Regions from separate parts of the Allobosea sp. Root670 genome, predicted to be linked through region 2. Evidence: predicted binding sites of a transcription regulator. Region 2 holds the regulator's gene; the other holds the start of a gene.
What was found. The regulator PhoB, encoded in region 2, activates phosphate uptake and scavenging genes when phosphate is short. The targets are predictions, from matches to a motif close to TGTCATNNANCTGTCAT.
Positions count from the first base shown of each region.

Region 1 (15,746 bases), on a different contig from region 2:
TCTTCGCCGTCTGGCTGCTGATCTGGCGGACGCGACTGGGCTATGCGATCCGCACCGTCGGCGCCAATCCGCGCGCCGCCGCCTATGCCGGCATCTCGCCTGCTGCGGTGACCATGATCGCCATGGCGATTTCGGGTGCGCTCGCCGGCGGGCTCGCGGTCAACGAGGCGCTCGGCGTCCAGCACCGGCTCGTGCTCGATTTCACCGCCGGCTACGGCTTCGTCGGCATCGCGGTCGCGCTGATGGGTCGTGGCCACCCGGCCGGCGTCGGCCTCGCCGCCCTGCTCTTCGGCGTGCTCTACCAGGGTGGGGCCGAGCTCTCCTTCGACAAGCCGGCCATCACTCGCGACATGGTCGTGGTCATCGGCGGCGTGCTCGTGCTCTTCGCCGGCGCATTGGACGGGCTGTTCCGCCGGGCTATTGCGACCGTGCTGCGCATCGGCCGAGGAGCGGCCTGATGGACCTGCTCCAGCTCCTCGCTGTCATCCTCGATTCGACGATCCGGCTCTCGATTCCGCTGATCTGCGCGGCGATGGCGGGCTTGTGGTCGGAGCGGGCCGGCGTCGTCGATATCGGTCTGGAGGGCAAGATGCTGGTCGCCGCCTTCGCCTCGGCGGTCGCGGCCTTCGCCACCGGCTCGGCCTGGATCGGGCTTGGCGCCGGCATTCTGGCATCGCTGGCGCTGGCGCTGGTCCATGGCTTCGCCGCGATCACCTGGCGCGGCAACCAGATCGTCTCCGGCGTCGCCATCAACATGCTGGCGGCGGGGCTGACGGTCGTGCTCGGCAATGCCTGGTACGGGCAGGGCGGGCGCACCCCCTCGCTCGAAGGTGCGGCCCGCTTCGGCGACCTCACCTTGCCCTTCGCCCGCTGGGCGCGCGAGCACGTTCCCGGGCTCGGGTTGATCTATGACGAGGTGGTTTCCGGCCATGCCGCCCCGGCCTATCTCGCCTTCCTCTGCGTGGTCGTCACGGCTTTCGTCCTGAAGCGCACGCGCTTCGGCCTGCGCATACGCGCCGTTGGCGAGAATCCGGCGGCGGTCGATACCGCCGGCCTTTCGGTCGCGGGCCTGCGCTATGGCGCCGTCGCGATCTGCGGCCTGCTCTGCGGCATCGGCGGCACCTATCTCGCCGTGGCGCAATCTGCGGGGTTCCTGCCGCATATGACGGCGGGGCGTGGTTTCATCGCGCTCGCAGCCGTGATCTTCGCCAATTGGCGACCCTGGCCTGCGCTCAGCGCCTGCCTGCTCTTCGGCCTGCTGGACGCGGTTGCGATCAGGCTCCAGGGCGTGACCCTGCCCGGCATCGGCCTCGTGCCGGTGGAAGCGATCCAGGCCTTGCCCTATCTGATGACCATAATCCTGCTCGCCGGCTTCATCGGCAGGGCGACACCGCCGAAAGCCTCTGGCCTGCCCTATGTCAAGGAACGCTGATTTGCCGGCCGATATCGATTTCGAGGCCCTGTTTGCGGCCGCCGCCGCCATCCAGCCGCGCGCCTACGCGCCCTATTCGCGCTTCAAGGTCGGGGCTGCATTGCTGGCCGATGACGGCGCGGTCCATGCCGGCTGCAATGTCGAGAACGCCGCCTATCCCGTCGGCTCCTGCGCCGAGGCCGGGGCGATCGCCGCGATGATCGCGGCTGGCGGGAAGGCGATTCGCGCCGTCCTCGTTTTCGGCGAGGGGGCCGAGCTGGTCACGCCCTGCGGCGCCTGCCGCCAGCGCATCCGCGAATTTGCTGCGCCCGAGACGCCCATCGCCATCGCCGGGCCGGAGGGCATCAGGGCTCGCTTCACGCTGGAGGAACTGTTGCCAGCCTCCTTCGGACCGGCCAATTTGCCGCGGTGATTTGGGCTGCTCCGGCGGCCGGAAGGGAGCATGCGATGGCGGCCGATCCGGCCTGCGACGAGGTGGCATCCATCCTGGCGGACCGGGGCATCGACGCGATCGATTGTGCGATCGTGCTCGGCACCGGCCTCGGCGCCGTCGCCGAGGATGTCCAGGACGCGATCCGCATTCCCTATGCCGAACTGCCCGGCTTTCCGCGCGGCGAGGTCTCCGGCCATGCCCGCCAGCTCTGCTATGGCACGCTGCATGGCCGCAAGGTCCTGATTTACCAGGGGCGCGCCCATTACTACGAGGGCGGCGATTCCACGGTGATGCGGGTTCCGCTCGGCGTACTCACCGCCTTCGGCTCGCCGCCGCTGGTCCTGACCAATGCGGCAGGCTCGCTCTCGGCGGAGATGCGTCCGGGCAGCCTTGCTCTCATCACCGACCATATCAACCTGAACGGCCCCAATCCGCTGATCGGCGACAGGGGCGACGGCCGCTTCGTGCCCATGGTCGATGCCTATGACCCGCATCTGCGCGGCCGCTTCAAGCGCGCGGCCGAAAAGGCGGCGCTGTCGCTCGGCGAAGGCGTCTACATGTGGTTCACCGGGCCGAGCTTCGAGACGCCGGCCGAGATCCGCATGGCGAAGGTGCTGGGCGCCGATCTCGTGGGCATGTCGACTGTGCCGGAGGTCATCCTGGCGCGGCGCTGCGGTTTGCGCGTCGCCGGCCTGTCCATCGTCACCAATATGGGTGCAGGCCTTCATGGCGGCACGCCGCATCACACCGAGACGCGCGATGTCGCATCCCTTGCCGCAGGGGCGCTCAGGCGCCTGCTGCGTGCCTTCCTGTCGGAGTTGTAAGCCATGTCCGATGCCGATTTCGCCCGGCGGGCGCTCGCCTTGCTCGATCTCACCGATCTTGCCGACAATGCCACGGAGGAAGGCACCCGCGACCTCTGCCGGCGCGCCGTGTCGGGCCCGGTGCCGGTCGCTGCGATCTGCCTGTGGCCGCGCTTCGTCGCGACAGCACGCGCTGAACTGGGAGACGGCCCCGTTCGCATCGCGACCGTGGTGAATTTCCCCGATGGCGACACGCCGATCGCCCCGGTCATGCGCGAGACGGAAGAGGCACTCGCCGCCGGTGCCGACGAAATCGACCTCGTCCTGCCCTGGCGGGCCGTTCTCGCCGGCCATGTCACCTCGGCCGCCGCTATGGTCCGCAACGTCAAGGGGCTCTGCGACGAGCGGCGGCTGAAGGTGATCCTTGAGACCGGCGAACATCCCAATCTCGACAAGGTCAGGACCACCTCCGAGCTCGCCATCGCGGCCGGCGCTGATTTCATCAAGACCTCGACCGGCAAGACCGCGAACGCGGCCAGCATCCCGGCGGCGCGCGTGATGCTCAGCGTCATCGCGGAAATGGGCCGCCCCGTCGGGCTGAAGCCGTCCGGCGGCATCAGGACGCTGGCCGATGCCACGCGCTATCTCGATCTCGCCGATGCGATCATGGGTGAGGATTGGGCGACGCCCACGACGTTCCGCTTCGGCGCCAGCGGCCTCTATGGCGCGCTCGTCGAGGCCATCGATGGCGCCGCGCCCGATGCCGCGCCGCGTGGGGGCTATTGATGCGCCTGACCCAGGAGATCATCGCGGCCAAGCGCGACGGTGCAGAACTGTCCGATGCCGATATCCGCCAGCTCATCGCCGGCTTGCCGGACGGGTCGGTCAGCGAGGGGCAGGCCGCGGCCTTCGCCATGGCGGTCTATTTCAACGGCATGAACGAGCGCGAGCGTGTGGCGCTGACCCTTGCCATGCGCGATTCCGGCACGGTGCTGCGCTGGGACGACCTGCCCGGTCCGGCGCTCGACAAGCACTCGACCGGCGGCGTCGGCGATACGGTGAGCCTGCCACTCGCGGCGGCGGTCGCGGCCTGCGGCGGTCATGTCCCGATGATCTCCGGCCGCGGTCTCGGCCATACCGGCGGCACGCTCGACAAGCTCGACGCGGTGCCGGGTTACGTCACGCAGCCCGGCATCACCCTGTTCCGCAAGGTGGTGCGGGAAGCCGGCTGCGCCATCATCGGCCAGACCGCCGATCTCGCGCCGGCCGACAAGCGCCTCTATGCCATCCGCGACGTCACCGCGACGGTCGAGACCATTCCGTTGCTGGTCTCCTCGATCCTGTCGAAGAAGCTCGCCGCCGGCCTGCACGGCCTCGCCATGGACGTGAAGTTCGGCTCCGGCGCCTTCCTGCCCGACTACGGCAAAGCGCAGGCGCTGGCACAGGCGCTGGTCGGCGTCGCCAATGGCGCCGGCCTGCCGACCAACGCGCTCCTGACCGATATGAGCGAGCCGCTCGCCTCGGCCGCGGGCAATGCGCTCGAGGTCGCCTATGCGCTCGACCATTTGACCGGGCGCCGCCGCGAGCCGCGCTTCCATGAGGTCACGGTCGCGCTCGCCGCCGAGATGCTGTTGCTCGGCAAGCTCGCCCCGGATCTCGACACCGCCCGCGCGAAGATCGAGCAGGCCTTCGCCTCGGGCGCTGCGGCCGAGCGCTTCGCCCGGATGATCGTCGCGCTCGGCGGCCCGGTCGATTTGCTGGAAGCCCCGCAGAGGCATCTGGCCGCCGCTCCCGTCGTGAAGCCGGTCTATCCCGAAACGCCGGGGGCCGTCGCTTCCGTCGATACGCGCGCGGTCGGGCTCGCCGTCGTGGCGCTCGGCGGCGGCCGGGTGCGGCCGCAGGACCCGATCGACCATGCCGTCGGCATCGTTGCGCTGGCAGGCATCGGCGACGATGTCGGCTCCGACCGGCCGCTCGGCATCGTACATGCCCGCAACGAGGACGGCTACGCTGCGGCAAGCGAGCGCTTGCGCAAGGCCTACCGGATCGGAGAGGGTGCGGCGCGTGGCCCGCTGGTTGCGGAACGGATTACGGAGAGGGTGTCGGGATGAGTTTGCTTCTGGCCATGACCGGCTGGCATATCGAGGACTGGCGCGCGCGCTTTCAGGCGCTGCTGCCGGATATGCCCGTCGTCGTCCTCGGCGAGCCCTTCGACCGTCGCGCCGTGCATTACGTCGCGAGCTGGAAGCACCCGCCCGGCAGCCTGACCGGCCTGCCCAACCTTGCCGCGATCTTCTCGCTCGGCGCCGGCGTCGATTTCCTCTTCGCCGACGACAAGCTCCCGGCGGCGCCGATCGCACGCATCGTCGACCCCGATCTGACGACGCGGATGAGCGAATATATCGTCCTGCATTGCCTGATCTACCTGCGCCAGCAGCGCCGCTACGACCGCCAGCAGCGCGAGGCGCTCTGGGACGACGACCGCAACCAGCCGGCCGCCCGCTCGGTCCGCGTCGGCGTCATGGGGCTGGGCGAGCTCGGTCAGGATGCGGCGCGCAAGCTCGCCGTCATCGGCTTCGACGTCGCCGGCTGGAGCCGTTCGCCAAAGACCATCAAGGGTCTCCAGACCTTCTCCGGCGAGGACGGCATGAAGGCGTTCCTCGCCCGGACCGACATCCTCGTCAGCCTCCTGCCGCTGACCCCGGATACGCGCGGCATCATCAATGCCGAGCTGCTTTCAGGCCTTGCGCAGGGCGGGCGCCTCGGCGGGCCGTTCCTGATCAATGCCGGGCGCGGCGGCTTGCAGGTCGCGGACGACATCCTCGCCGCGCTTGACGCCGGCACGCTGAAGGGTGCGACGCTCGATGTCTTCGAGACCGAGCCGCTGCCTGTGGACTCGGCCCTCTGGAGCTATCCGGGCGTGACGGTGACGCCGCATAATTCGGCGATGTCGGAACCCGAAGCGATCGCCACGGCGGTTGCCCAGCAGATCGGGCGGCTGGAGGCGGGCGAGCCCTTGCTCAACCTGGTTGACCCGGCGCGGGGCTACTGAGCCTCAGGCGATCCGCTTGTCCGCGGAATCGCAGAGGTCGTTCTGGATGCAGCGCAGGCATTCGGGCCGCAGCGCCTTGCAGGTATAGCGCCCGTGCAGGATGAGCCAGTGATGGGCGTGCCGACCGAATTCCGGCGGCACGGCCTTCTCCAGCCCGAGTTCGACCTGCAGCACGTTCTTGCCCGGCGCGATGCGCAGGCGGTTGGCGATGCGGAAGACATGGGTGTCGACCGCATGGGTGGTCTCGCCGAAGGCGATGTTGAGCACGACATTGGCGGTCTTGCGGCCGACGCCGGGCAGGCTCTCCAATGCCTCGCGCGTCGCCGGGACCTCGCCGCCGAATTCGGCGATCAGTTGCTCGCAGAGCGCGATCACGTTCTTCGCCTTGGTGCGGAAGAGCCCGATCGTCCTGATGTAGTCGCGCACGGTCTCCTCGCCGAGCGCCAGCATCTTGGCGGGCGTGTCGGCGATGGCGAAGAGGGCGCGGGTGGCCTTGTTGACGCCGGCATCGGTCGCCTGCGCTGAGAGCACGACCGCGACGAGCAGCGTGAAGGCGTTCACCGATTCCAGTTCGCCCTTGGGCTCGGGATTGGCGGCCTGGAAGCGGGCGAAGATCTCGCGGATCTCCGCCGGCTTGCGCGCGCGCGGCAACGTGATGCGCTTTGCCGACGCAGCCGTGCGAGGGGGCCTGTTCCGCTGATCCATGACGGCGTTATAATCGTCGCATGACACCCGGCAATAGCCCCGGCAGTGATAGCTTTGGCAGCGAGATCGCGGACGCGTCGCAGCGGCCGGTCTTCGACGCGACGATCACGCCGCATCGATCGCTCGGCCAGAACGGATTCCGCATCGTGATGACGCTGGTCTGCCTCGCCAGCGTGATTTCCTCGCTTCCCTTCGTCCTGCTCGGTGCCTGGCCCGTCGCGGGCTTCTTCGGGCTCGACATCGTCGCGCTCTTCGTCGCCTTCCACGTCAATTTCCGGCATGCGCGCGCCTTCGAGCGCATCGTGGTGACGCCGCTGGAGGTTTTTCTGCGCAAGGTCTCGCATCACGGGCGCGAGGCGGTCTGGCGCTTCAATCCGGCCTGGACCCGGCTCGAACGCCAGACGGACGAGGATTACGGCCTGCTCGCCCTGACGCTGGTCTCGCGCGGGCAGAGCGTCGCGATCGCCTCCGCGCTCTCGCCGCAGGAGCGTTCCGGCTTCGCCGATGCGCTGGGCTCGGCCCTGTCGAGCGCCCGCCGCGGGCCGGATTACGGCACGCCTTGAGCCGCTGCGGCGAGCCAGATCGTATGGCCGCCGCAGCTTGGGTCCTCGACGATATGGTCGATGACGGCGAAACCGCTCTCCGCCAGCAGGGTCCGGTATTCCCCGGGATCGAGGCTGCCATGATAGAGCGCCTCGCTTTCGAAGCTGCCGATCGCCTCGCCATGCGCCGGGCCGCTGGTGAACAGCAGGGCCGCGCCCGGCGCGGCATGGCTCGCGAAGACCTTGAACATGCCGCGCTGGTCCTCCGGCGTCAGGTGGAAGAACGAATCCCAGGCGATCAGCCCGTCGAAGCGGCGGCCAAGGGCGAGGCGGCGCATGTCGGCGACCTGCCAGTCGCCCTCGGGAAAGCGGGTCCGGCACAGCGCGATCATCGCCGGGGCGGAATCGACGCCGGTGACGGCATGACCGTGTTCGATGAAATGGCGGGCGATCGGCTGCCCGGTGCCGCAGCCGATATCGAGGATCGTGGCGCCGGGCGCGAGCAGGTCCCGGAAACGCGCGAGCCACGGGCCTTCCATAAGCGTCTTGCCGCGCAGGCCGTCATAGGTGGCGGCGTGGCGCTGGTAGAGATCGATGATGGCATCGGCGGGAGAGGTCATGACCCTATGAGCCCTCATCCTGAGGAGGCCCGCAAGGGCCGTCTCGAAGGATGCTCCAGGAAGCTCCGGAACCATCTGGAACATCCTTCGAGACGCCGCTAACGCGGCTCCTCAGGATGAGGGCTGAGGATGGGGACGATGCGGAGGGCAACCCCGCCCTTGCCAGCTTTCGGGTGGGAACGGCATGGTGGGCACCCTAGATTCGCATCATGACGAACGATGCGAGGTTCCCATGAACGCTCATGCTCCGATGAAAACGGCGATGACCCCGACGCGCTTCTCCAATGCGGTGCTGGCGCGCGCCACCGATGCGATGCCAAGCGAGGCCGATTTCCCGGCGGTCGCCCCCGGCTCGGACTACGACACCGTCCGGCGCATCCTCTCCTTCATCACCCATAACTGGCGCGAGCAGCCGACGATCGAGGCGATCGCGGAAGCCGCTGGCGCGACCCCGACCGATGTCCACCACCTCTTCCGCCGCTGGTGCGGCCTGACGCCGAAGGCTTTCCTGCAGGCGATCACGCTCGACCATGCCAAGGGGCTGCTGTCGTCCTCGGCCAGCATTCTTGACACGGCGCTTGAGGTCGGCCTCTCCGGCCCTGGCCGCCTGCACGATCTCTTCGTGACGCATGAGGCGATGTCGCCCGGCGAATGGAAGACCGGCGGCGAAGGTCTCAAGCTCTCCTATGGCTTCCATGCATCGCCTTTCGGCGAGGCGCTGGTGGTGATCACGGAGCGCGGCCTCGCGGGCCTCGGTTGGGTCTCGAACAGCGCCGATGGCGGCAAGGTCGTCGGCGGGCGGGCCGAAGCGCTGGCCGACATGATGCGGCGCTGGCCCCATGCCGATTATCATTACGACCCGGTGCTGACGGCGCCCTATGCCGGCCGCATCTTCGAGCCCAAGGCCTGGTCGGCGGAGACGCCTTTGCGTGTCGTCCTGATCGGCACCGATTTCGAGGTGCGGGTCTGGGAGACGCTGTTGCGCATCCCCGTCGGCTGCGCCACGACCTATGGCGAGGTCGCCAGCCATATCGGCAAGCCCAGCGCGGCGCGGGCCGTCGGCATGGCGGTCGGCAAGAACCCGATCTCCTTCGTGGTGCCCTGCCACCGCGTCATCGGCAAATCCGGCGCACTGACCGGATACCATTGGGGCCTGACGCGCAAGCGCGCCATTCTCGGCTGGGAAGCCGGCCAGACGGCGGCCGGCTGACCCCGGTCACTTCCGCAAATACATGTCCCAGCAGGGCGCGAGCGCGATCCGCTCGCGCCCTTCGAGCGCTGCGGCGAAATGGCTGCGGATCATCTCGCGCGGCGTCGTCACCGGGCATTTCGGCATCAGCATCGCGTCGGTCTGCCTGAGCGCCTCGATGGTGCCCGGCTGCAGGTCCGGCGTGCTGCGGCCGGGATCGACTCCGACCGGCACGACGCGCGGCGGCATGCGCTGCAGCAGATAGTTCAGCGGATCGACGAAATCGAAGGTGAAGAAGCCGTTGAGCTCGCGCTTGTTGGCGGCTTCCCAGGCCTTGATCGCGGTCACCGCCTGCTGGATCTCGAGCATCCAGGTCGCCTGGTAGTCGATCTCCGAATAGAGGATATAGGACGGCAGGATGTCGCGCCGGATCAGGTCGCGATAGCCTTCGGGCTGCGTCGCGTAGTGGTCGAGCATCGCGGCGGCGCGTGCGGCGATGTCCGGCTTCACGCTGATCCGGCCGAGCGGCCCGAGATCGGGCACGTCGAGTGCGACATAGGTCGCCCCGCCCATCACCGCGCGCATCCCGCGCTCCATGCAGATGATGGCGCTCGGCAGCGAGACCGCGAGCGTCAGTACGAGGACCACCGGCCGCATGCGGTCGTTGCGCCGCTCCCACCAGTCGAGGATGAGCGGCAGGAGGATCGGCCACAGGCCGATGAATTCGAGCGAGCCGGTATTTTGCGTCTCGAACAGGGCAAGCGCGAACAGGCCTGCTGCGAACCAGCCGATCGGCGCATCCGCGAGCGCCCGCCAGCCGGCCAGCGTCGCCGGTAAACCGTCGCGCCAGGAGGCGTAGGCGAGCACGGCGAGCAGGATCAGCGACGGGCCGATCACGTTGAACTTGACCGAGGCCACGGTCAGGAAGCGCGGCAGCAGCGTACCGGTGTTGAGGCCGAGAAGGGTCAGGATATCGATGATGTAGGCGGAGCTGAGCCCGGTCGCGAGTTCCAGCACGCCCAGTGCGAGGATGACGAGCCCGGCGGCGATGATCGCATCGCGGAAGCGCATCCGGCCGCTCAGCGTGGCGTAGCCGACGAGGAGCGTGCCGGAGACGGCGCCCGTGACCTTCGTCAGGAAGAGCGTCAGCATCAGCACGGCCACGAGCGCGATCTGCAAGCTGCGCCGCGGCTCGAACAATAGGGTCGCGATCAGCAGGTAGAGCTGCAAGGCGACATGGCGGTTGTAGAAGCCGTATCCGTCGAAGCCGGGCGATGGGTAGAGCCCGTGCAGGTTGATCGGCAGCGCCGCGAACAGCAGGAAGGGCAGCACCAGCGCCAAAGCCTGCGGGCGGGAGCGCCGGGCGACCTCGCCGGCGAGCAGCGCCAGCACCGGCAGCATGATCGGCAGCAGTGCCCAGTTGATCAGCAGCATCGGCTGCGCATCTGGGAAAACGGCGTCGAGCCCGGCGGCAAAATAGAAGCCGAGCGGACCGATCGGCGCGAAGAAATCGATGGTCGGGACCTGGCCGAGGCCGATGCGCTGGATCGCGTCGAGATAGACCACCGTATCCCAGGCATTGGGCCCGAGCGGCAGGCGCAGCGGCAGGATCAGCGCCGCGACGGCCAATGCGGCGAAAGCCACGATCCAGGCGAGGGGCGAGCCGGCCAAGCGCATCGCTGCTCCCTTGCCGATGAAATCCTTGCCGTCGATTTGGGAGTTTTCTGTCCCGATTTCGCTCATCGCCACGCCGAACCCTCCTGGTCCAGCCCGCTCTGTGGCAGAAAAAACTTACCAGCTGCCTGACGGAAAGGCAGGTTCTCGCCGAATTTCGGTAAGAACCCGCGGTTCCGCTGCTGCCTTTCTGTCAGTTCGCCCGTTCCGGTGCCGGGTCAGAGCAGTCCGCGCCCAGCCAGGTAACGCATCAGATGCGAGGCGCCATAGGTCCAGGGTGCGCATTCATCGGTGCGCTTCATCCGGTTGACCAGGCTGCCGAGCTCGGGCGCGGCGATGGTGACGATGTCCCCGTATTTATGGGTGAAGCCGCCGCCGGGCGCATCGCGATCCTTGATCGGCGCGAACATGGTGCCGAGATAGAGCGCCGCCCCGTCCGGATATTGATGATGCGGGCCGATCATCTGGGCCGCGAGATCGGCGGGGTCGCGGCTGATCTTCGCGATCGAGGAGGAGCCCTCCAGCCGGAAGCCGTCCTGCCCCTCGACCGTCAGCGTCACCGTCGTCCGGCGGACATGATCGAGCGTGAAACCGGCATCGAACAGGCGGATGAAGGGGCCGACCGCCGCGGCGGCGTTGTTGTCCTTGGCCTTGCCGAGCAGCAGGGCCGAGCGGCCCTCGACATCGCGCAGGTTGACGTCGTTGCCGAGCGTGGCGCCGACGATCCGCCCATCCGAGGCGACGATCAGCACGATCTCCGGCTCGGGGTTGTTCCAGCTCGAGGCCGGATGCAGGCCGGCATCCGCGCCGGTGCCGACCGTCGACATCGGCGGCGCCTTGGTGAAGATCTCGGCATCCGGCCCGATGCCGACCTCGAGATACTGGCTCCAGGCACCCTGCTTGATCAGCACCTCCTTGAGATGCATCGCCTCGGGCGAGCCGGGCTTGAGCTTCGAGAGATCGTCGCCGATGAGCTTGCCGATCTCCTCGCGGATCGTCGCTGCGGCGGCCGGGTTGCCGCGCGCCTTCTCCTCGATCACGCGCTCCAGCATCGAGACCGCGAAGGTGACGCCGGCCGCCTTCACCGCCTGCAGGTCGAGCGGCGAGAGCAGCCAGGGCCGCGTCGGGTCGCGGCCGTCCACAGGCGTGTTGGCGAGGATGTCGGTGAGCGAACCGATCGCCTCGCCTTGCGCCGCGCGCAATGCAGCTGCCGGATCGGCGTTCTCGCAGAGGTCGCGGCTGGTCGCGAAGCTCTGGGTGACATCGATCACCTGCCCACCGCGCAGCGTCACCACGGCGGGCCCGCCGAGATCGGGACGCCAGACGCGGCCCGCGAGCGCGGCGGCCTCGGCATCCGCGGGCAGGGTCGTGGTCACGGCAAGGTCGAGGCTGGGCATGGTGGCATCCACAGGCGGATTCGGATCGGGGAGCGCAGATCAGCCGGTTCTGCCGGAATGTGCAAGCGAGAGGCCGTCACGGCCGATGCCGGACCTCCGACCCAGACCATAGGCTGATTGCGCTGGTCGTCATCGATTTGTCATTGAAATGTCGCCTGCGCTTCATGCTAGCTTGCGCACCAACGACAAGAACCGCGGCGGCGCCCGCCCGCGGAAGGGAGACATTCCATGAGCATCAAATCGCGCATCCTGATGTCGGTCGCGGCCTTTGCGCTGGCCGGCGCCTCGCCTGCCCTCGCGCAGACCGAGATCCAGTGGTGGCACGCGCTGACCGGCGCCAATAACGACGTCGTCGTCAAGCTCTCCGAGGATTTCAACGCCTCGCAGAAGGACTACAAGGTCGTTCCGGTCTACAAGGGCTCCTATCCCGACACGCTGAACGCCGGCATCGCCGCCTTCCGCGCCGGCCAGGCGCCGCACATCCTGCAGGTCTTCGAGGTCGGCACCGGCACGATGATGTCGGCCAAGGGCGCGATCAAGCCGGTCCACGAGATGATGAAGGAAGCCGGCGAGAAATTCGATCCGAGCGCCTATCTGCCGGCGATCAGCGGCTATTATTCGACGGCCAAGGGCGAGATGCTCTCGATGCCGTTCAACTCCTCGTCGATGGTGATGTGGTACAACAAGGACGCCTTCAAGAAGGCGGGCCTCGACCCCGAGAAGCCACCGAAGACCTGGCCCGAGACCTTCGAGGCCGCCAAGAAGCTGAAGGCCGCCGGCTACGACAAATGCGGCGTCTCGAACGCCTGGGCGCCCTGGGCCAATATCGAGCAGTTCGGGGCCTGGCACAACATCGCGCTCTCGACCAAGGTCAACGGCATGGCCGGCGCCGACGCCGTGCTGAACTTCAACAAGAGCCCGGCCTTCCTGAAGCACTGGACCAACCTGGTCGAGCTGCAGAAGGACAAGACCTATGACTATTCCGGCCGCACCAATAATGGCGAGGGCCGCTTCACCTCGGGCGAATGCCCGATCTTCCTGACCTCCTCGGGCTTCTTCGGAAACGTCAAGGCGAACGCCAAGTTCGACTGGGCCAACGCCGCGATGCCGTACTATGCCGACGTGCAGGGCGCTCCGCAGAACTCGATCATCGGCGGCGCTTCGCTCTGGGTGATGGGCGGCAAGAAGGCGAACGAATACAAGGGTGTCGCCAAATTCTTCACCTTCCTCTCGAATGTCGACCGCCAGGTGAAGCTGCATACCGAGTCGGGCTATCTGCCGATCACCAAGGCAGCCTATGAGAAGGTCAAGGCGTCCGGCTTCTACAAGGACAAGCCCTATCTCGAGACCCCGATCCTCGAGCTGACCAACAAGGCCCCGACCGACAACTCGAAGGGCCTGCGCTACGGCAGCCTCGTCCAGATCCGCGACATCTGGTCGGAGGAGCTGGAGGCGGCGCTGAACGGCCAGAAGTCGCCGCAGGCGGCGCTGGATGCGGCGGTCGAGCGCGGCAACCAGATGCTGCGCCAGTTCGAGCGCACTGCGGCCCGCTGAGCATTTCGCTCTTGCATAGCTGAGGCCATCCCGGGCAATTGCGCCCGGGATGGCCGTCTCGTTCCAAGGAAGCCGATGCAGAAGAACGCATATTTCAAGGGGCTGACGATCCCCTTCCTGCTGCTTCTGCCGCAGCTCGCGATCACCATCGTGTTCTTCTACTGGCCGGCGAGCCAGGCGGTCTGGCAGAGCTTCCTGCTCGAGGATGCCTTCGGCATCTCGACGCAGTTCGTCTGGTTCGAGAACTACCAGGCGCTCTTTGCCGATCCCGGCTATCTCAAGGCCTTCGTCAACACCGCGATCTTTTCCACCTTCGTCTGCGTTCTCTCGCTCTCGATCGCACTGCTCTTCGCCGTGATGGCGGACCGGCAGATCCGCGGTGCCGAGATCTACAAGACCCTGCTGATCTGGCCCTATGCAGTGGCGCCCGCCATCGCCGGCGTGCTCTGGCTGTTCATGTTCGATCCCTCGCTCGGCATGCTCGCGCGGGGCCTGCAATCGCTGGGTATCCCGTGGAATCCGCGCCTCAACGGCAACCACGCCATGCTGCTGGTCATCCTCGCCGCGACCTGGAAGCAGATCAGCTACAATTTCCTGTTCTTCCTCGCCGGCCTGCAATCGATCCCGAAGAGCGTGATCGAGGCGGCGGTGATCGACGGCGCCCGGCCGATGCGCCGGTTCTGGACCATCGTCTTCCCGCTGCTCTCGCCGACGACCTTCTTCCTGCTCGTCGTCAACATCGTCTACGTCTTCTTCGACACCTTCGGGATCATCGACACGGTGACTGGGGGCGGCCCCTCGGGCGCGACCGAGACGCTGGTCTACAAGGTCTTCTCCGACGGCAAGGGCGGCTCCAATCTCGGCGGCTCGGCGGCGCAATCGGTGCTGCTGCTGATCATGGTGATCGGACTGACCGCGGTGCAGTTCCGCTTCATCGAGCGCAAGGTGAGCTACTGATGGCCTCCGTACTCTGGCAGGACCTGACCGCCGAGGAACTGCGGGTCAAGGCGGCGGCGGACGCGATCGTCGTCCTCCCCGTCGCCTCGATCGAGCAGCACGGCCCGCATCTGCCCGTCGGCGTCGACACCATCCTGTGCGGCGGCGTCTGCAAGGCTGCGGCCGAGCGGGCCGACGATGTCGACGTCGTCGTGGCGCCGACGCTCTGGTGCGGCATGGCCGAACATCACATGGCCTTCGGCGGCACCTTCACCTTCGATATCCCGACCTATCGCGCCGTGCTGCTGTCTTTCCTGAAGAGCATCGAGCGCCACGGCTTCCACCGCGTGCTGATCGTCAATGGCCATGGCGGCAACATTGCCGCGCTCACCGCCTTCCTGCCCGATTTCGCCCGCGAGACTCGGCTGCATGTCGAGGCGACCACCTATTTCATGCTGGCCGAACAGGCGCTCGGCCCTCTCCTGGAGGATCAGAAGGGCGTTCAGCATGCCTGCGAGGTCGAGACCTCGATGATGATGGTGCTGGCGCCGGGCTCGGTCCGCGAGCCACGCCTGTCCGAAGCCTTCGGCGCGCTGGACCGTGCGCCCCGCCGGCAGGTCGTTTCGCGCCACCGCTCCTTCCGGGAGATGACCGAGACCGGCGTGGTCGGCGATGCCCGCCGCGCCACGCCGCAGAAGGGCCAGGCCTGTCTCGATGCCTGCGCCGATGCGCTGGCCGATCTGCTGCGCGCGATGGAGAGGGCCACCTGATGGTCGAGGACCGCCGCCTGGGCGACCTGATCGCCTATATCATCCTGACGATCGGCGTGCTGATCGTCGCCTTCCCGGTCTGGCTGACCTTCGTCGCCTCGACCTGGGACGCCGCGACCGTGATCAACGGCCAGATGCCGCTCTATCCCGGCCCGTATTTCCTGGAGAACTACAACCGCATCCTGTTCGTGGGCACGTCGAGTACGACGCGCGAGCCGGTCATCCACATGATGCTGAACTCCTTCATCATGGCCATGGCGATCGCGCTCGGAAAGATCTTCATCTCCGTGCTTTCGGCCTATGCGGTGGTCTATTACCGCTTCCCGTTCCGCATGGCGGCGTTCTGGATCATCTTCATCACGCTAATGCTCCCGGTCGAGGTCCGCATCTTCCCGACCTTCAAGATCGTCTCCGATCTCAACATGCTCGACACCTATCAGGGCCTCGCCATCCCGCTGATCGCCTCGGCGACGGGCACGCTGCTCTTCCGCCAGTTCTTCATGACGATTCCGGACGAGTTGCTGGAGGCCTCGAAGATCGACGGTGCCGGCCCGTTCAGGTTCTTCAAGGATACGCTGCTCCCGCTCTCGATGACGACGATCGCGGCGCTCTTCGTGATCCAGTTCATCTATGGCTGGA
Region 1 is NZ_LMJU01000019.1:122,145-137,890, reverse strand. Features, by position in the region: gene ASE61_RS23065 (ABC transporter permease) at 1-458, shown strand, start outside; gene ASE61_RS23060 (ABC transporter permease) at 458-1,432, shown strand; gene ASE61_RS23055 (cytidine deaminase) at 1,434-1,844, shown strand; gene ASE61_RS26700 (purine-nucleoside phosphorylase) at 1,880-2,689, shown strand; gene deoC (deoxyribose-phosphate aldolase) at 2,693-3,454, shown strand; gene deoA (thymidine phosphorylase) at 3,454-4,779, shown strand; gene ASE61_RS23035 (2-hydroxyacid dehydrogenase) at 4,776-5,720, shown strand; gene nth (endonuclease III) at 5,724-6,425, opposite strand; gene ASE61_RS23025 (DUF2244 domain-containing protein) at 6,446-6,988, shown strand; gene ASE61_RS23020 (class I SAM-dependent DNA methyltransferase) at 6,973-7,587, opposite strand; gene ASE61_RS23015 (methylated-DNA--[protein]-cysteine S-methyltransferase) at 7,901-8,797, shown strand; gene ASE61_RS23010 (hypothetical protein) at 8,804-10,525, opposite strand; gene ASE61_RS23005 (fumarylacetoacetate hydrolase family protein) at 10,669-11,847, opposite strand; gene ugpB (sn-glycerol-3-phosphate ABC transporter substrate-binding protein UgpB) at 12,076-13,401, shown strand; gene ugpA (sn-glycerol-3-phosphate ABC transporter permease UgpA) at 13,477-14,358, shown strand; gene ASE61_RS22990 (creatininase family protein) at 14,358-15,107, shown strand; gene ugpE (sn-glycerol-3-phosphate ABC transporter permease UgpE) at 15,107-15,746, shown strand, end outside.
Region 1: a site for PhoB is predicted at 11,975-11,991, ahead of ugpB (sn-glycerol-3-phosphate ABC transporter substrate-binding protein UgpB). Genes of this name have one in related genera too.

Region 2 (15,746 bases):
CAGCGTCACCTCCTCCGCGAGCCGCGACAGGTTCGTCGCCAGCATCGCCGCGACGAACAGGAACTCGGCGACATGGTCGCGCGCGCCGACCGCATCGACCGAATTCTCGAACGGCCCGTCATAGCCGAGCGCCTTGGCGCTGAGCTCCGGATTGAGCGTGATCGCCGAACCGGCGAGCGCCGCCGCCCCGAGCGGGGACTGGCCGGAGCGCTTCTCCCAGTCGGTCAGGCGCGAGGCATCGCGCATCAACACCTGCCCATGCGCCATCAGCCAGTGGCCGAAAGTGACGGGCTGCGCGCTCTGGAGATGGGTGAAGCCGGGGCAGACCGACGCCGCATGCTCGTCCGCCTGGTCGGCGATCGCGGTCAGCAGTTCCGCCAGCATGCCGGCGAGCGTGCGCGACTTGCTCCGCAGATAGAGCTTGAGATTGTTCGCCGCCTGATCGTTGCGCGAGCGTCCGGCTCGGAGCTTGGCGCCGGTCGAGCCGACGCGCTCGGTCAGGATGCGCTCGATGAAGGTATGCACGTCCTCGTCATCGGGCCCGGGCGCGATCCGCCCCTCGACCGTATCGCGGGCGATCCCGTCGAGCGCGGTCAGGATGGCCTGGAGTTCCTCGGCAGTCAGCAGGCCGGCCCGTCCGAGCTCGGCCGCATGCGCCTTGCCGCCCGCGACATCCTGCGGCACCAGCCTTGCGTGTTCGCCGGCGGCGCTCGACAGCTTCATCAGCCGCGGGTCCGGCGGCTTGCGGAAGCGGCCGCCCCAGAGTCGGGTCGTCTGGTTCATGATCTCATTCCTCCCGTTGAGGAAGAATGGCCTCTTGACCGAGAGGCCGGCAAACGAAACGATCTCCGCCGAGATAGTCCAAAAAGGAATACCCCATGGCGGCCAGCCGGCCACCCCCGTCAGCCGCGGCGCTGAGGGCGTTCGCGACGGTCGCAAGGCTGGGCTCGACGGCCCGTGCCGCCCTCGCGGTCAACCTGACCCAGAGCGCCGTCTCCAAGCAGATCCTCTCGCTGGAGCACCATCTCGGCACGGTGCTGTTCGACCGCAGCCCGCTCGGCCTCAAGCTCACCGAAGCCGGCGCGATCTACCTGCCCTATGCGGAAGCCGCGCTGGAGCAGATGGAACGCGGCGCCAGGCGTCTTGCGGAGCGCAGCGCCATCGCCCGGCCGATCCGCCTGCATATGGTCGCGATCGCCGGCGAACGCTGGCTGATGGCGCGCTTTCCGGCCTTCGCCGAGGCCCATCCCGGCGTCGACGTGCAGTTCACCAATTATGTCAGCGAGAGCGAGACCGAGGAGCCGGATATCGAGATCGCCCATGGCGTCCCGCCCTGGCCTGGAAAGGAGGCGCATTTCCTCTTCGGCCGCGATGTCGCGCTCGTCGCCGCGCCGAGCCTGATCGAGCGGATGGGCGGTTTCCGCCGCGCCGCCGATATCCAGAAGATGACCCTGCTGCAGCACTACCAGATGCCGGCCTTCTGGGCCGAGTTCACCGAAGCCCATGACCTGCGCGGCGCGGTGCCGGAGCATACCGTGCGCTACGGCTATTATTCCGTGATCACCAGCGCCGCCGTCGCCGGCCTCGGCCTCGCGCTGGCGCCACGCTGCTACGTCGCCGACGAGTTGGCCTCCGGCGCGCTCGTCAATCCGCTGGGGCTCGGCTTCACCAGCGCCACCGGCTGCTGGCTGACGCGGCCGCTCGACCAGCCGCCGCGGCCGGGGCTGGATGCCTTCATCGCCTGGCTGCGGGCCGAGGCCGAGAGCTTCGACGCAGCGACGCGCGCGCCGCCCCCTTACGTCTGACCGGACCCGGCGAAACCTCCCCCTCGCCTGCGCGTTGTCACCCGAGGAGGAGGAGCCATGCTCACCATTCTGCCAGCCCCGGACCATGTCGCCGCCTATCGGCTGTCGCAGACGCTCACGGCTGAGGATCTCGACGCCATCATGGCCGATATCGACGCCCGGCTCGAACGTCACGAGAAGCTCGGCATCCTCGCCGACATGACCGATTTCACCGACATGACGCTGGCCGCGGCCTGGAAGGACGCGCGCTACAGCCTCGGCAAGCTCTGGGAGCTCAGGCGCTTCCCCAAGGAAGCCGTGATCACCGACAAGGGCTGGCTCGCCGGCTTCGTCGATCTGCTCGACCCGGCGATCCCCTTCGTCAAGGTCCGCGCCTTCAAGCCCGAGGACTATGACAAGGCCCTGACCTGGGCCGGCGATATCGAGGGCGGCCCGAACGCCTGAGGCTTACGCGGCGCCGCTGCGCGCGAAGGTCTCGTCGAAGGCGTAACCCGCGCCGCGCACGGTGCGCAGCGGGTCTTTGGCGTCGCCCGGCGTGATCGCCTTGCGCAGCCGCCCGACATGGACGTCGACCGTGCGCTCGTCGATATAGACGTCGCGACCCCAGACAGCGTCGAGGAGCTGGGCGCGCGAATAGACCCGGCCCGGCGCCTGCATCAGGAATTCCAGCAGGCGGAACTCGGTCGGGCCGAGATGCAGTTCGCTCCCGGCGCGCCGGACGCGGCGCGTCGTGCGGTCGAGTTCGAGATCGCCGGCCGCGAGCAACCCTGCGACATGGCCAGGCTTCGCTCTGCGAAGAAGCGCCTGGATGCGGGCGATCAGCTCCGGCAGCGAGAACGGCTTCACGACATAGTCGTCGGCGCCGGTCGCAAGCCCGCGCACGCGCTCGGTCTCCTCGCCGCGCGCCGTCAGCATGATGATCGGCACGCGCTCGGTGTCTCGGCGCGAGCGCAGGCGCCGGCAGAGCTCGATGCCGGAGAGACCCGGCAGCATCCAGTCGAGCAGGACCAGATCAGGCGTGGAATCGCGCAGATGCAGCTCGGCGTCATCCCCGCGCGCGACGCTGTCGACCTCGAAGCCCTCGGCTTCGAGGTTGTAGCGCAGCAGCAGGGTGAGCGGCTCCTCGTCCTCGACGATCAGGATACGTGCGGCCATGATGGCTTTGACCTCAGCTTCCCGTCACCGCTTCGACCTCGATATTGGTCGTGTCGAGCTTCGGCCGGTTCACGTCGAGGGAATCGCCGGTGACGAGGTAATGGATCGTCTCGGCGATATTGGTGGTGTGGTCGCCGATGCGCTCGATGTTCTTGGCGCAGAACAGCAGATGCGTGCAGAAGGTGATGTTGCGCGGATCTTCCATCATATAGGTCAGGAGTTCGCGGAACAGCGAGGTATAGAGCGCGTCGATCTCGTCGTCGCGCTTCCAGACCTCGAGCGCCTTCTGCTCGTTGGTCGCGGCATAGGCGTCGAGCACGTCCTTGAGCTGGGCCTGCACGAGGCGGCTGATATGCTCGAGGCCGACGACCGCGCGATGCGGCGGCTGGAACTGCCCGGCGATGGCGACGGCGCGCTTGGCGATGTTCTTGGCGAGATCGCCAACGCGCTCGATGTCGGAGGCGAGGCGGATCGCCGAGATCAGCTCGCGCAGGTCCTGCGCCAGCGGCTGGCGCCGGGCGATGGTGAGCACGGCCTTCTCCTCGACCTCGCGCTGGAGATTGTCGAGGCGCTGGTCGGCCGAGATGATCTTCTGAGCGAGCGCGGTGTCGCGACGAACGAGCGCGACGGTCGAGTCGCCCAGCATGCGCTCGGCCATGCCGCCCATTTCAGCGAGGCTGCGGCGGATGCCTTCGAGATCGGTGTCGTAGGAGCGGACGATGTGGTCGGTCATAGGGGTGTCCTCCTCGTCGCCGCTTAGCCGAAACGGCCGGTGACGTAGTCCTGGGTCTGCTTCTTGGCCGGGTTCATGAAGATCGTGTTGGTCGGCGCGAACTCGATGACCTCGCCGAGATACATGAACGCCGTGTACTGCGAGATGCGCGCCGCCTGCTGCATGTTGTGCGTGACGATGGCGATGGTGAAATCGCTCTTGAGCTGCTCCAGCAGGTCCTCGATCTTGCCGGTCGAGATCGGGTCGAGCGCCGAGGTCGGCTCGTCGAACAGGATCACTTCCGGCTTCTGCGCGATGGTGCGCGCGATGCAGAGGCGCTGCTGCTGGCCGCCGGAGAGGCCCATGCCGGAGCTCTTCAGCTTGTCCTTGACCTCGTCCCAGAGCGCGGCGCGGCGCAGCGCGCCCTCGACACGGTCGTCGAGCTCGGATTTCGGCGGCTTCTCGTAGAGGCGGATGCCGAAGGCGACGTTGTCGTAGATCGACATCGGGAACGGCGTCGGCTTCTGGAACACCATCCCGACGCGCGAGCGCAATTCGTTCACGTCGACGTCGTTCGAGATGATGTTGCGGCCGTCGAGCATGATCTGCCCTTCCGCGCGCTGCTGCGGATAGAGCGAGTAGATCCGGTTGAAGATGCGCAGCAGGGTCGACTTGCCGCAGCCGGACGGGCCGATCAGCGCCGTGACGTGACGATCACGGAAGTCGAGATTGATGTTCTTCAGCGCCTTGTGCTCGCCGTAGTAGAAATCGAGGTTCTTCACCGCGATCCGGACGGGCGCCTCGGCATCGAGCGACTGGGGGGAGAGTTCAAGGGTCGAAAGCATCGACTTAGGTCCTCAAGGTCGGTCGCGACCGGGTTGGTTTCAGGCTCACTTGCTGCCGGCGACGATGCGCCGGGCAACGATCGAGAGCACGAGGATCGAGACGGTGATGATGAGCGAGCCGGCCCAGGCGAGCTGCTGCCAGTTCTCGTAAGGGGCGGAGGCGAACTGGTAGATCGTTACCGGCAGGTTGGAGACGCCGCCGGTGAGCGTCGGCGAGAACCAGAAATTGTTGTTGAGCGCGGTGAAGAGCAGCGGCGCCGTCTCGCCGGCGATGCGGGCGAGCGCCAAGAGGATGCCGGTGACCATGCCGGCCTTGGCCGCGCGCCAGGTCACCGATGTGATCACGACGGAAGGCGGCGCGCCGAGCGCGGCGCCAGCCTCGCGCAAGGGACCGGGCACGAGGTTCAGCATGTCCTCGGTGGTGCGCACGATCACCGGGATCGCGATGATGCCGAGCGCGACGCCGCCGGCCCAGCCGGAATAGCCGCGGAACGGCTCGACCAGGATGACGTAGACGAACAGGCCGATCAGGATCGACGGCGCCGAGAGCAGGATGTCGTTGATGAAGCGGATCAGGTTGGCGAGCTGCGAGCCGCGGCCGTATTCCGCGAGCCAGGTCCCGGCGAGCACGCCGATCGGCGTGGCGATGGCGATGCCGAGGAAGGTCAGCACGAAGGATCCCACGATGGCATTGGCGAGGCCGCCGCCTTCCGTACCGGGGCCGGGCGTGACCGCGGTGAAGGTGGCGAGCGAAAGCCCGCCGAGGCCCTTCACCACGAGCATGCCGAGGATCCAGAACAGCACGAAGATGGCGATGAAGGTGAAGCCGGTGGCGATGATCTTCATCAGCCGGTCGGCGGTGCGACGGGACTGGCGCACGCGGCCCCAGGGCTGATGCGGCAGTTCGCGAGGCGTGGTCGTCATGGTCATGGAGGGCCTCAGTAGCGCTTGACGCGGGCGACCAGCAGCCGCGCGATGACGAGGACGACGAAGGTGACGAAGAACAGGATGCAGCCCAGCGCGATCAATGCGTTGAGCTGCAGCCCCAGCGCCTCGTTGAACTCGTTGGCGATGCGCGAGGCGATGGTGGAACCCGGGTCGAACATCGAGGCCGAAAGCCGGTTGGCGTTACCGACGACGAAGGTCACCGCCATGGTCTCGCCGAGCGCGCGGCCGAGGCCGAGCATGACCGCGCCGATGATCGAGACGCCGGCCTGCGGCACCAGCACATGGCGCACGACCTCCCAGGTCGTCGCCCCGATGCCATAGGCGCTCTCGCGCAGCACGGAGGGGATCTGCTCCAGCATGTCGCGGGTGATCGAGGCGATGAAGGGGATGATCATGAAGGCGAGGATGATGCCCGCCGTGAAGATGCCCAATCCCGAAGGCGAGCGCGAGTAGAGCACGGTGCCGACGATCGGAAGGCCCTCGACGATGTTCGAGAGCGGGATCTGCACATAAGCCGCAAAGAGCGGCACGAAGACGAACAGGCCCCACATGCCGTAGATGATCGAGGGCACGGCCGCGAGCAGCTCGATCGCGGTCGCGACCGGCTTCTTGAACCAGGCCGGGGCGAGCTGGGTCAGGTAGACCGCGATGCCCAGCGAGAGCGGCACACCGATCACCAGCGCGATCAGCGCCGTCGAGAGCGTGCCGACGATCGCCGGCCAGGCGCCGTATTGTTCGTTCTGGGTATCCCAGACGCTGGAGGTGATGAAACCGAGACCGAATTCGCGGAAGGCCGGCCAGCCGCCGATGACCATCGAGACCATGATGCCGGCGAGCAGCACCAGCACCAGCAGCGCCGCACCGAAGCTGGCATTGCGGAAGATGGCATCGAAGGTCGCCTTCGGCGTCTTCCGCACGATCGGCGTCGCGCCGGGAATGCTCGTCATGTCGGTTGCTGCGGTCATCCGCGAAGGCTCCGGTGGCATGGCCGGGATCGTCGGAGGGTCCGCCCGATCCCAGCCCTCATCCTGAGGAGCGCCCGAACAGGGCTCCTCAGGATGAGGGCTTGAAGAGTGCGGCGAGGCGGGTCGAACCCCGCCTCGCCTTGTCGATGGCAGCGATCAGAAGATCGGCTTGCCGGCCGTGTCGGTCACGCCCTTCCAGGCGTTGCGGACCTGGTCCTTCACGTTCGTCGGCAGGGCGACGTAGTCGAGCTCGCTCGCGAGCTTGTCGCCGTTCTTGTAGACCCAGTCGAAGAATTTCAGAGCGGCCTGCGTCTCTTCCGGCTTCTCCGGCTTGGCATAGACCAGGATGAAGGTCGCCGAGGTGATCGGCCAGGCATCCGCGCCCTTCTGGTTGTTGAGCGAGATGCCGAAGCCCGGCTGCTCGTTCCAGTTGGCATTGGCGGCGGCGGCCTGGAAGGCCTTCTCTTCCGGCGCCGGGAAGTTGCCGTCGGCATTCTTCACCAGGGCATGGGAGAGCTTGTTCTGCTTGGCATAGGCATATTCGACATAGCCGATCGAGTTGGCGACCTGCTTGACCGAGGCCGAGACGCCCTCGTTGCCCTTGCCGCCGATGCCGACCGGCCACTGGACCGACTGGTTGGCGCCGATCTTCGACTTCCACTCGGCCGAGGCCTTGGAGAGGTAGTCGGTGAACACGAAGGTCGTGCCCGAGCCGTCCGAACGATAGACCGGGTTGATGTTCGCGTCCGGCAGGGTGACGCCGGCATTGAGCGCGACGATCTTCGGGTCGTTCCACTTCTTGATGTCGCCCAGATAGATCTGGGCGATGATCTCGCCCGAGAGCTTGAGCTTGCCGGGCTCGACGCCGGCGATGTTCACGGCCGGCACGACGCCGCCCATCACGGTCGGGAACTGGATCAGGCCGTCCTTGGTCAGGTCTGCGCCCTTCAGCGGGGCGTCGGTGGCGCCGAAGGCGACGGTCTTGGCCTTGATCTGGCGGATACCGCCACCCGAGCCGATCGACTGGTAGTTCAGGCCGATACCCGTCTCTTTCTTGTAGGCCTCGGCCCACTTCGCATAGATCGGGAAGGGGAAGGTCGCGCCGGCACCGGTGATGTCGGCGGCCTGGGCGGAACCGGCGATCCCGACGGCAACGGCCGCGAGAACAAGAATCTTGCGCATGTGAGAAGTCCTCATCTGATCGCTGTTTGCAGCGACCCTGTCAGAACACCCTCTGTATGACAGCCAAATGACAGTTCGTCATGAAAGCTGTCATGAATGGCTGTCATGCACGGATCAGCCGTTGGTGCGCCCCGCCTCGAAGCGCGGCAGGATCGCCCGGAAGGTCGCCCCCTCACCCGACTTGCTCTCGATCGTCAGCCGGCCGCGATGGCGCAGCACGATGTGCTTGACGATCGCAAGCCCCAGCCCGGTGCCGCCCGCTTCGCGGCTGGCCGCGGTGTCGACCCGATAGAAGCGCTCGGTCAGGCGCGGCAGGTGCTCCGGCGCGATACCCGGCCCGTCGTCGCGCACGCTGAAGCTCGCCTCGCTCTCGCCGGCGTCGACGGTGACCGCGACCTCCCCGCCCTGCTTGCCGTATTTGATGGCGTTCTCGACGAGGTTTTCCATCAGGCGCAGCAATTCGTCGCGATCGCCCGGCACCTGCAACGCCTCGCGCGGCGTCTTCAGCACCAATGCGACCTGTCGCTCGCGGGCCATCAGCGTCAGCGAATCCACGATCTCGCGGGCGATACCCGCCAGATCGACCGGGGTATCCGGCGCCACATGGGCGCGCTGCTCGATCCGCGATAGCGAGAGCAGGTCGTCGACCAGCCTGGCCATGCGCAGACCCTGCTCGCGCATGATCCCGAGAAAGCGCTCGCGCGCCCGCTCGTCGTTGCGCGCCGGGCCTTGCAAGGTCTCGACGAAGCCGAGCAGCGAAGCCAGCGGCGTGCGCAGTTCATGGCTGGCATTGGCGACGAAATCGACGCGCATGCGCTCGATCACGCGCTGTTCGCTCAGGTCCTGGAAGGTGAGCAGCGTCGCATGGCGCAGACCGCTGTCGCGCAGCGCGGCGATATGGATGCGGAAGGTCCGCTCCACCGGCACGCGCTCGATGAGCTCGATGGTCTTGGCGCCACCCTCGATCGCGACCTGCTCGATCGCGTCGTTGAGGTCGGGATCGCGCAGCACCAGCGCCAGGAGCTTGCCGGCCGCCAGCCCCGGGATCAGCGCCTGCATGGCCGGGCTCAGCGCCTGCGCCACACCCTGCCCGTCGAGCAGCACGGCCGGCGCGCCGAGCGCCTCGACCACGTCCCGCACCAGCGCGGCATTGGAAGCGGAAAGATTGACCATGCAAAGCCCGGAGACAGACGGCGGATGCCGACGGGGCCTCTTCCTGAGCGGAACAGCGGCAGGCGTCAATTCCCTTCCGCGAGCTAGCCGGCTAGGCTGATCCAAAGCGGAGAACAGGACGATGGCCAAGAAATTCTCGGATCCGGGCGCGAAGGAATCTGTCGTCGCTCCGTCGGAGGAGCACGGCAAGCCAGCCAAAACCCGCACCAGATCCAAAAAGCCGAAGGGCTTCGACATCGAGGCCGACAGCCTGCCGGAAGCCATCATCGACGCCGCCTATCACAGCGGCAATTACCCCTATGGCAAGCGGATGAAGCGCAAGCGCTACAACCGCGAGATGGAGCCGCTGCAGATCGAATTGCAGAAGCTGACGCGCTGGGCGAGCAAGCATGGCGAGCGCATCGTCATCGTCTTCGAGGGCCGCGACGGCGCCGGCAAGGGTGGCACCATCGCCCGCTTCACCCAGCATCTCAATCCGCGCCAGGCCCGCATCGTCGCCCTGTCCAAGCCCTCCGATACGGAGAAGGGCCAGTGGTATTTCCAGCGCTATGCCGCGCAGATGCCGACAGCCGGCGAGATCGTGTTCTTCGACCGCTCCTGGTACAACCGCGCCGGCGTCGAGCGCGTCATGGGTTTCTGCAAGCCGGAGGAGACCGAGCATTTCCTCGATGAGGCCCCCGCCTTCGAGGGCATGCTCGCCCGTGACGGCATCCGCCTGATCAAGCTGTTCCTGACCATCGGCCGCGAGATGCAGATGACCCGCCTGCACGCCCGTTGGCATGATCCGCTCAAGCGCTGGAAGCTCTCGCCGATCGATTTCGAGTCGGTCCCGCGCTTCGACGACTATTCCCGCGCCTTCGACGAGATGCTCTCCCGGACCTCGACCAAAGCCGCGCCTTGGCATGTCGTGCGCAGCAACGACAAGCTCCGCGCCCGACTGAACGCCATCCGCCACGTCCTGCGCGCAATCCCCTACAAGGACAAGGACGAGGCCGCGATCGGCACGCTCGACGAGGAGATCGTCATCCCCGTGAGCCGCTATCTCGACAACGGTGGCGAACCCGAAAGCCACTGATTCCGGCCCACCGAACCGCTCCTGCCGGATTCCGGTCACAGAATCGGGTGATCTTCAGGCTCTGACCGGAGCGGAGACGAGCAACCGGCCCATGGCGACCACGGCTTTCGCAAGCCTGCGGCGATCCTTCGCGTCGAAGCTGACGATCGGCATCGGCGGCTTGCTGGCGCTTGGGCTGACCACCGCCCAGACCCTGCGCGAGGCGATGCCACCCGCCAATCTTCCGGCTGCGCAGGCCGGGCAGCCCATTGCCGCCGGGCGCTGGCAGGTCGTCATCCGCGAGGCCGGATTGAGCAGCGCCCCGCGCCCCGACGGCTATCGCGGACGGCCCGGCACGAAGGCGCTCAGCGTTGATCTCGACCTGATGAACCGAAGTTCGGAGAGCAGCAACGCGATTGCCCGCATCCTGAGCTTCGATCCGCCGATCGCTGGCCTTTCGCCTTTGCCGACTGCTTATCTGCTGCGCGACGGCGCCATCCTCGGCGCCCTGCAGCCTGGCCTGCCGGAGCGCATCCGCATGGTCTGGGACTTGCCGGATGCTGCGCCGGCGCCTGAAGCCATCCGCGTCGTCGTCACCGGCGAGACCTTCAAGCCGCGCGACAATCTCCTCGCCGCGCCAGGCTGGTTCAATCGGAAGCCCGTCGCCGCGATCACCTTGCCGCTGCGAACGGAAGGCGGCGGCTCATGATCCGCGCCCTCGCCCGCGTCACCGCGCTCGCCGTCGCGGCGCTGCTCCTCTTCGCCCTGCAGCAGACCACGCCGGGCTATAGCGAGATCACCGGCCCGATCACGCAGCACGGCGTCGCCGGCACAACCACAAATGCCCGCGGCTTCACCCTGCGCGTCGAAAAGGTCGTCCTGGCGGAGCGCCTGCGCTGGCAAGCCTTCGGCCGCAGCTACGACCGTGACACCGGCGGGCTCTGGGCCGTGGCCGTCGTGGAGGTCGAGGGCACCCCCGCCACCACGGCACTCAGCGGCGCAACCTGGCTGGCGGCGTCCGGCCTGCGCTTCGAGGCAAGCGAGCGGGCCGAGTCGGTCCGTGGCTTCCTGCGCGGCAGGCGCCTCGAACCCGGCCTGCCACAGCGGGGCCTGCTGATCTTCGAGATCGGCCGCGACGCGGCGCGCAATGGCGCCCTGCTCGTCTCGATGTCGCGCTGGCCGCGCCTCGACACGCAATTGCGCATCACGATCCCCAACGAGCGTATCGAGCAGGCCGAAACCCTCGACCTGGAAACGCTGACATGACGGACGCGACCGTAGCCGAACCCGCGGCGAAGCCGCCGCCGAACTGGCGCAGGCGCTGCCTCTGGGCACTGCCGATCGTCCTGCCGCTGGCCTTGTTCGTGCAGGCGCACAAGACCGTCTCGGCCTGGGCCGGAGCCAGCGATCTCGTCGCGCAGACCTCGCCGTTCGACCGGCCAGCTTCCCTCGCCGGCGCCGAATGGCGCATCGTCAGCCTCCAGCGCATCGCCGAACGGCCGGACGGCTCTGCCGTCGCGCTGCTGCGCCTCGAGGCGAAGGTGCTGGATGCGGAGAGCGTTGCGCAGCCGCCCTGTCGCATCGCCTTGCTCGCCCCGGACGGCCGGCGCTGGCAGCCCGCCTTCCTGGCGCCGAGCGAGGCGAGGCGCGTTCTCAGCCGCGACAAGGACCTAGGCAAGACCTGCGGTCCCGCCTTCCTCGGCAAGCCGGTTACCGGTTCGACCGTCGCGATCACCGAGAGCTTCATCCTGCCGACATCGGCCTTCGCGACGGCCGATGTCACGATCAGCCTGCCGGCGTCGCGGCCGCGCTACCTTCGCTTTGCGCGGACGAACTGAGCGCCTCGACCCGCTTTGCCGATGCCTGCTCCACCACGGCCGCGATGAGGCAGATGCGCAGCGCCTCGACCAGGATGCCGCCGCGGATGTCGCTGGGACCGCCCAGGAAGAAGGCGATGATGCTGGCCAGCGCCTGCCAGGCCGGCAGCTCCTGCGGCCCGATCAGATGCGCGAGGCCGATCCAGCCCCAGGCCGCCGCCCAGCCGATGAGGCGATAGAGCAGGACGAAGCCGATCAGCACCGCGAGCCCCGCCCCGAAGGCGAGCCGCACGCTGTTGGCGATCGGCAGGTAGCGGGAGCGGTAGCCGGCGACGAAATGGTCGAGGAACTCGCGCAGGAATTTCGGCAGTCGCCCATAGCGCGACAAGGCCGCCGCGGTGCGCCGGTGACCACTCAGGGCCGCCGCGTCCTTCATGTCGAAGCCGTAGATCACCGCCGCCATCAGGAGCCAGACCAGCGGCAGCAGCGCGTAGAGAAAAAGCCCCTGCGCGCTGCTCTGCAAAGAAGGCGGCGCGAGATCGACCGCGACGGGCGCCGCCGCCTGCGCCTTGCCGATCAGCCCGAGAAGAAGGTCGCGCGCCCGGGTCAGATAGGGCAGCGGCCCACCTGTGCCGATCCAGGCCCAAGCCGCATTCTTCCACCCCGCGAGCGCATAGAGGCCGACGAAGATCCAGTTGGCATCGCAGAGCACGATGACGAATTGCCAGGCCGGGCGCGAGCTGCGCGTCTGCATCAATTTCGCGAGCCTGCGCATCCCGAAGGCGAGCGCGACCGCGATGCCGAGCCAGAGCGTCGCCGGGACGTCGAACAGCGACACTTTCTGGCCGAGATCGGCCATCTCCAGCGCCAGCAGCGAGTAATCCCGCACCGTGTCGCCGAGAAAGCCCCAGGCCGCGTAATAGGCAAAGAAGGGAATGATCGCGATCGCGACCACGCCGAGCCAGTCCGGATCCTTCGCCGCGATGTCGGCAGCTCCTGCACGCGGCTTCACCGGAAACAGCGCGGCCACCGCTGGCATCGCCGGGCGCAGCGACAGGAACATGGCGACGACCGTGATGAGCCTCACCAGCACGATCGCCGAGAGCACGACGAAGCCGGCGAGCGCGTTAGCAAAGCCCGCCTTCACCGCCAGCGGCATCAGGAGGTCCGTGACGAGCGCCCCGCCGGCAGCGACGCAAAGGAGCATCGGCCAGCCGAAGCGCCACAGATGGATGAATTGCCGGGTGAGGTCGCCGATCTCGCGCATCGGCGCCAGTCTAGGCGATCGCTCCCGCATGGCGAACCCGGCCCGGGCGCATTGCTGACACGCCCTGCCAGGAACAAGCCGCCCCGTCAGCGCCCCATGATCAGTTGCGGCAGCCAGGTCGTCAGCGGCGGCCAGAGCGTGATCGCGATCAGGACCGCGATCAGCGGCGCCAGCCAGGGCACGATCGCTCGCGACATCGCCTCGAAGGAAATGTTCGCCACCTTCGAGGTCACGAACAGCACCACGCCAACGGGCGGCGTGATCGTACCGATCATCAGGTTGAGCACGAAGATCAACCCGAACTGGATCGGATCGATGCCGAACTGTGCCGCCGCCGGCGTCAGGATCGGGATCAGGATCAGCATCGCCGCCAGCGCTTCCATGAAGCAGCCGACGAAGAGCAGCAGCAGGTTGACGATCAAGAGGTAGACGATCGGGCTGCCGGCAAGCTCGACCAGCGCCGGCCCGACCACCTGCGGAATCCGCGAGATCGACAGGCACCAGCCGAGCGCCGCCGCCGCCATCACCAGCGCCAGCACGACACCGGTGGTTTCCACCGTCTGGACGACGAGCTCCGGCAGGGTCTTCAGCGAGAAGCTGCGATAGACGAAGAGGCCGAGCACCAGCGCATAGGCGGTCGCCACCGCCGCCGCCTCGGTCGGCGTGAAGATGCCGCCCATCATGCCGCCGAACAGGATGACCGGCGTCATCAGCGCCCAGTGCGCCTCCCTGTAGGCGACCCACAGCTGGCGGAACCCGGGGAACGGATGGCGCGGCAGGTCGCGCTTCCGGGCGATGTAGACGACCATCGCCATCAGCGCGCCGGCCATCAGCAGCCCCGGAATGATGCCGGCGATGAACAGCCCGCCGATCGAGACGTCGGCGGTGACGCCATAGATCACCATCGGCAGCGAGGGTGGGATGATCGGCCCGATCGTGGCGGAAGCGGCCGTGATCGCGGCCGCCGTCTCGGCATCATAGCCCTCGTCCCGCATCGCCTTGATCTCGAGCGTGCCGACGCCGCCGGCATCCGCCACGGCCGAGCCCGACATGCCCGCGAAGATCACGCTGGCGAGGATGTTGGCATGGCAGAGCCCGCCGCGCATGAAGCCGACACAGGCCGTGGCGAAGCCGAAGATCCGGTCGGTGATCCCCGCCGAGTTCATGATGTTGCCCATCAGGATGAACAGCGGCGCCGCCAGCAGCGGGAAGGAATTGGCGGATTGCGCGATCTTCTGCGGCACGATGCCGAGCGGGAAGCCGCCGAGGAAGACGAAGGCGACGGCCGCGAGCCCCATCGAGACGAAGAGCGGCACGCCGATCATCAGGGCCAGGAACCAGACCGGCAGGATCTGCAGCATCAGCGTGGTCATAGCGCCTGCGCTCCCGGCTCCGCGACCTCGACCTTGCGCCCGGCCAGCACGTCGCCGATCTCGGCCAGCGCCTGCAGGATCAGCGCCAGCGCGGCGAAGGGCATGACGATGTAGAGCGCCGCCGAGCTGACCGGCAGCGCGATCGATTCCACGTCCCAGGTCCGCTCGATCAGGCCCCAGGAGTAACGCAGCAGCACGGCCGCGAAGACGATCACCGAGGCTTGCGTCGCAATCTCCAGCACCGCCTGTGCGGCGCGCGGCAACCGTGTGGCGAAGACCATGATGCGGATATGGGAGCGCCGCCGCGCCGCGATGATCCAGCCGACGAAGCCAGTCCAGACCAGCAGGTACTGCGCCAGCTCGTCCGACCAGGCCAGCGGCTGGTTGATCTGGCGGAAGAACACGCCGAGCACCACGACGGCGAGCAGCGTCAGCAGGAGCACGACCGCGGCCCAGTAGACCAGCCGGTCCGCCAATGCGGCGAGGGATTTCATCTGATGACCAGCCATGTCCTGATGCTCGGATGAACGGGAGGGCACATATGTGCGGCTCGCGCCGTCATGCTCGCCCTTGTGGCGAGCATCCGCGTCTCGAGCGCAACCCGTCGGGAATGAAGACGTGGATGGTCGGGACGAGCCCGACCATGACGAAGCGGTTCCGCCACGGGCAGCGCCTTACAGCGCAGCCAGCGCGTCCCAGGTGCCCTTGCCCCATTTGCTCTCGAACTGCTTGGGCAGGCTCGCCAGCACAGGCTTGGAGAAGCTTTCCAGATCGGGCTCGGTCACAGTCATGCCGCCCGCCTTCAGCGTCGCGACGAGGCTGTTTTCCTGGCTGGTCAGCTCCGCGTCCTGCCAGGCGACGCCATCGGCGATCGCGGCTTCCACCACGGTCCGGTCGGCGTCCTTCAGCCCCTTCCAGAAATCGCTGTTCACGATGACGAGCCGCGGCGTGATGATGTGCCCGGTCAGGATCAGGTGCTTCTGAACCTCCTGCAGCTTGGCGCTGTGGATCGTCGGCAGCGGGTTCTCCTGCCCGTCGACGGCGCCCTGGCTGAGCGCGAGATAGAGCTCGTTGAAATTGACCGGCGTCGCCTTGGCGCCCCAGGCGTCGACCATGGCGCGGAAGGTGTCGACCGGCGGCACGCGCAGCTTCAGTCCCGCGACATCAGCCGCGCTCTTCACCGCCTTCGATCCGGTCGTCAGGTGGCGCTTGCCGTAATAGGTCACCGCCATCATGCGCATGCCGCGCTTCTTCTCGAGCTCGGCATTCATCTGCGTGAACACCGGCGCCTTGGCGACCTTCGACATATGGGCCGCGTCGCGCCAGAGATAGGGCGCTTCCACCACCGAGAGCTGCGGCAGGAAGGAGCCCAGCGCCGCCGCGCCATCGGTCGTCATGGTCAGCGCGCCCGAGGAAACCGATTCCATCATGTCCTTGCCGGAGCCGAGCT
Region 2 is NZ_LMJU01000017.1:483,798-499,543, forward strand. Features, by position in the region: gene argH (argininosuccinate lyase) at 1-783, opposite strand, end outside; gene ASE61_RS20320 (LysR family transcriptional regulator) at 879-1,805, shown strand; gene ASE61_RS20325 (STAS/SEC14 domain-containing protein) at 1,863-2,249, shown strand; gene phoB (phosphate regulon transcriptional regulator PhoB) at 2,253-2,960, opposite strand; gene phoU (phosphate signaling complex protein PhoU) at 2,974-3,693, opposite strand; gene pstB (phosphate ABC transporter ATP-binding protein PstB) at 3,717-4,517, opposite strand; gene pstA (phosphate ABC transporter permease PstA) at 4,563-5,447, opposite strand; gene pstC (phosphate ABC transporter permease subunit PstC) at 5,456-6,430, opposite strand; gene pstS (phosphate ABC transporter substrate-binding protein PstS) at 6,587-7,612, opposite strand; gene ASE61_RS20360 (ATP-binding protein) at 7,727-8,785, opposite strand; gene ppk2 (polyphosphate kinase 2) at 8,907-9,860, shown strand; gene ASE61_RS20370 (hypothetical protein) at 9,952-10,548, shown strand; gene ASE61_RS20375 (hypothetical protein) at 10,545-11,105, shown strand; gene ASE61_RS20380 (hypothetical protein) at 11,102-11,677, shown strand; gene ASE61_RS20385 (hypothetical protein) at 11,625-12,923, opposite strand; gene ASE61_RS20390 (TRAP transporter large permease) at 13,010-14,296, opposite strand; gene ASE61_RS20395 (TRAP transporter small permease) at 14,293-14,805, opposite strand; gene ASE61_RS20400 (sialic acid TRAP transporter substrate-binding protein SiaP) at 14,971-15,746, opposite strand, start outside.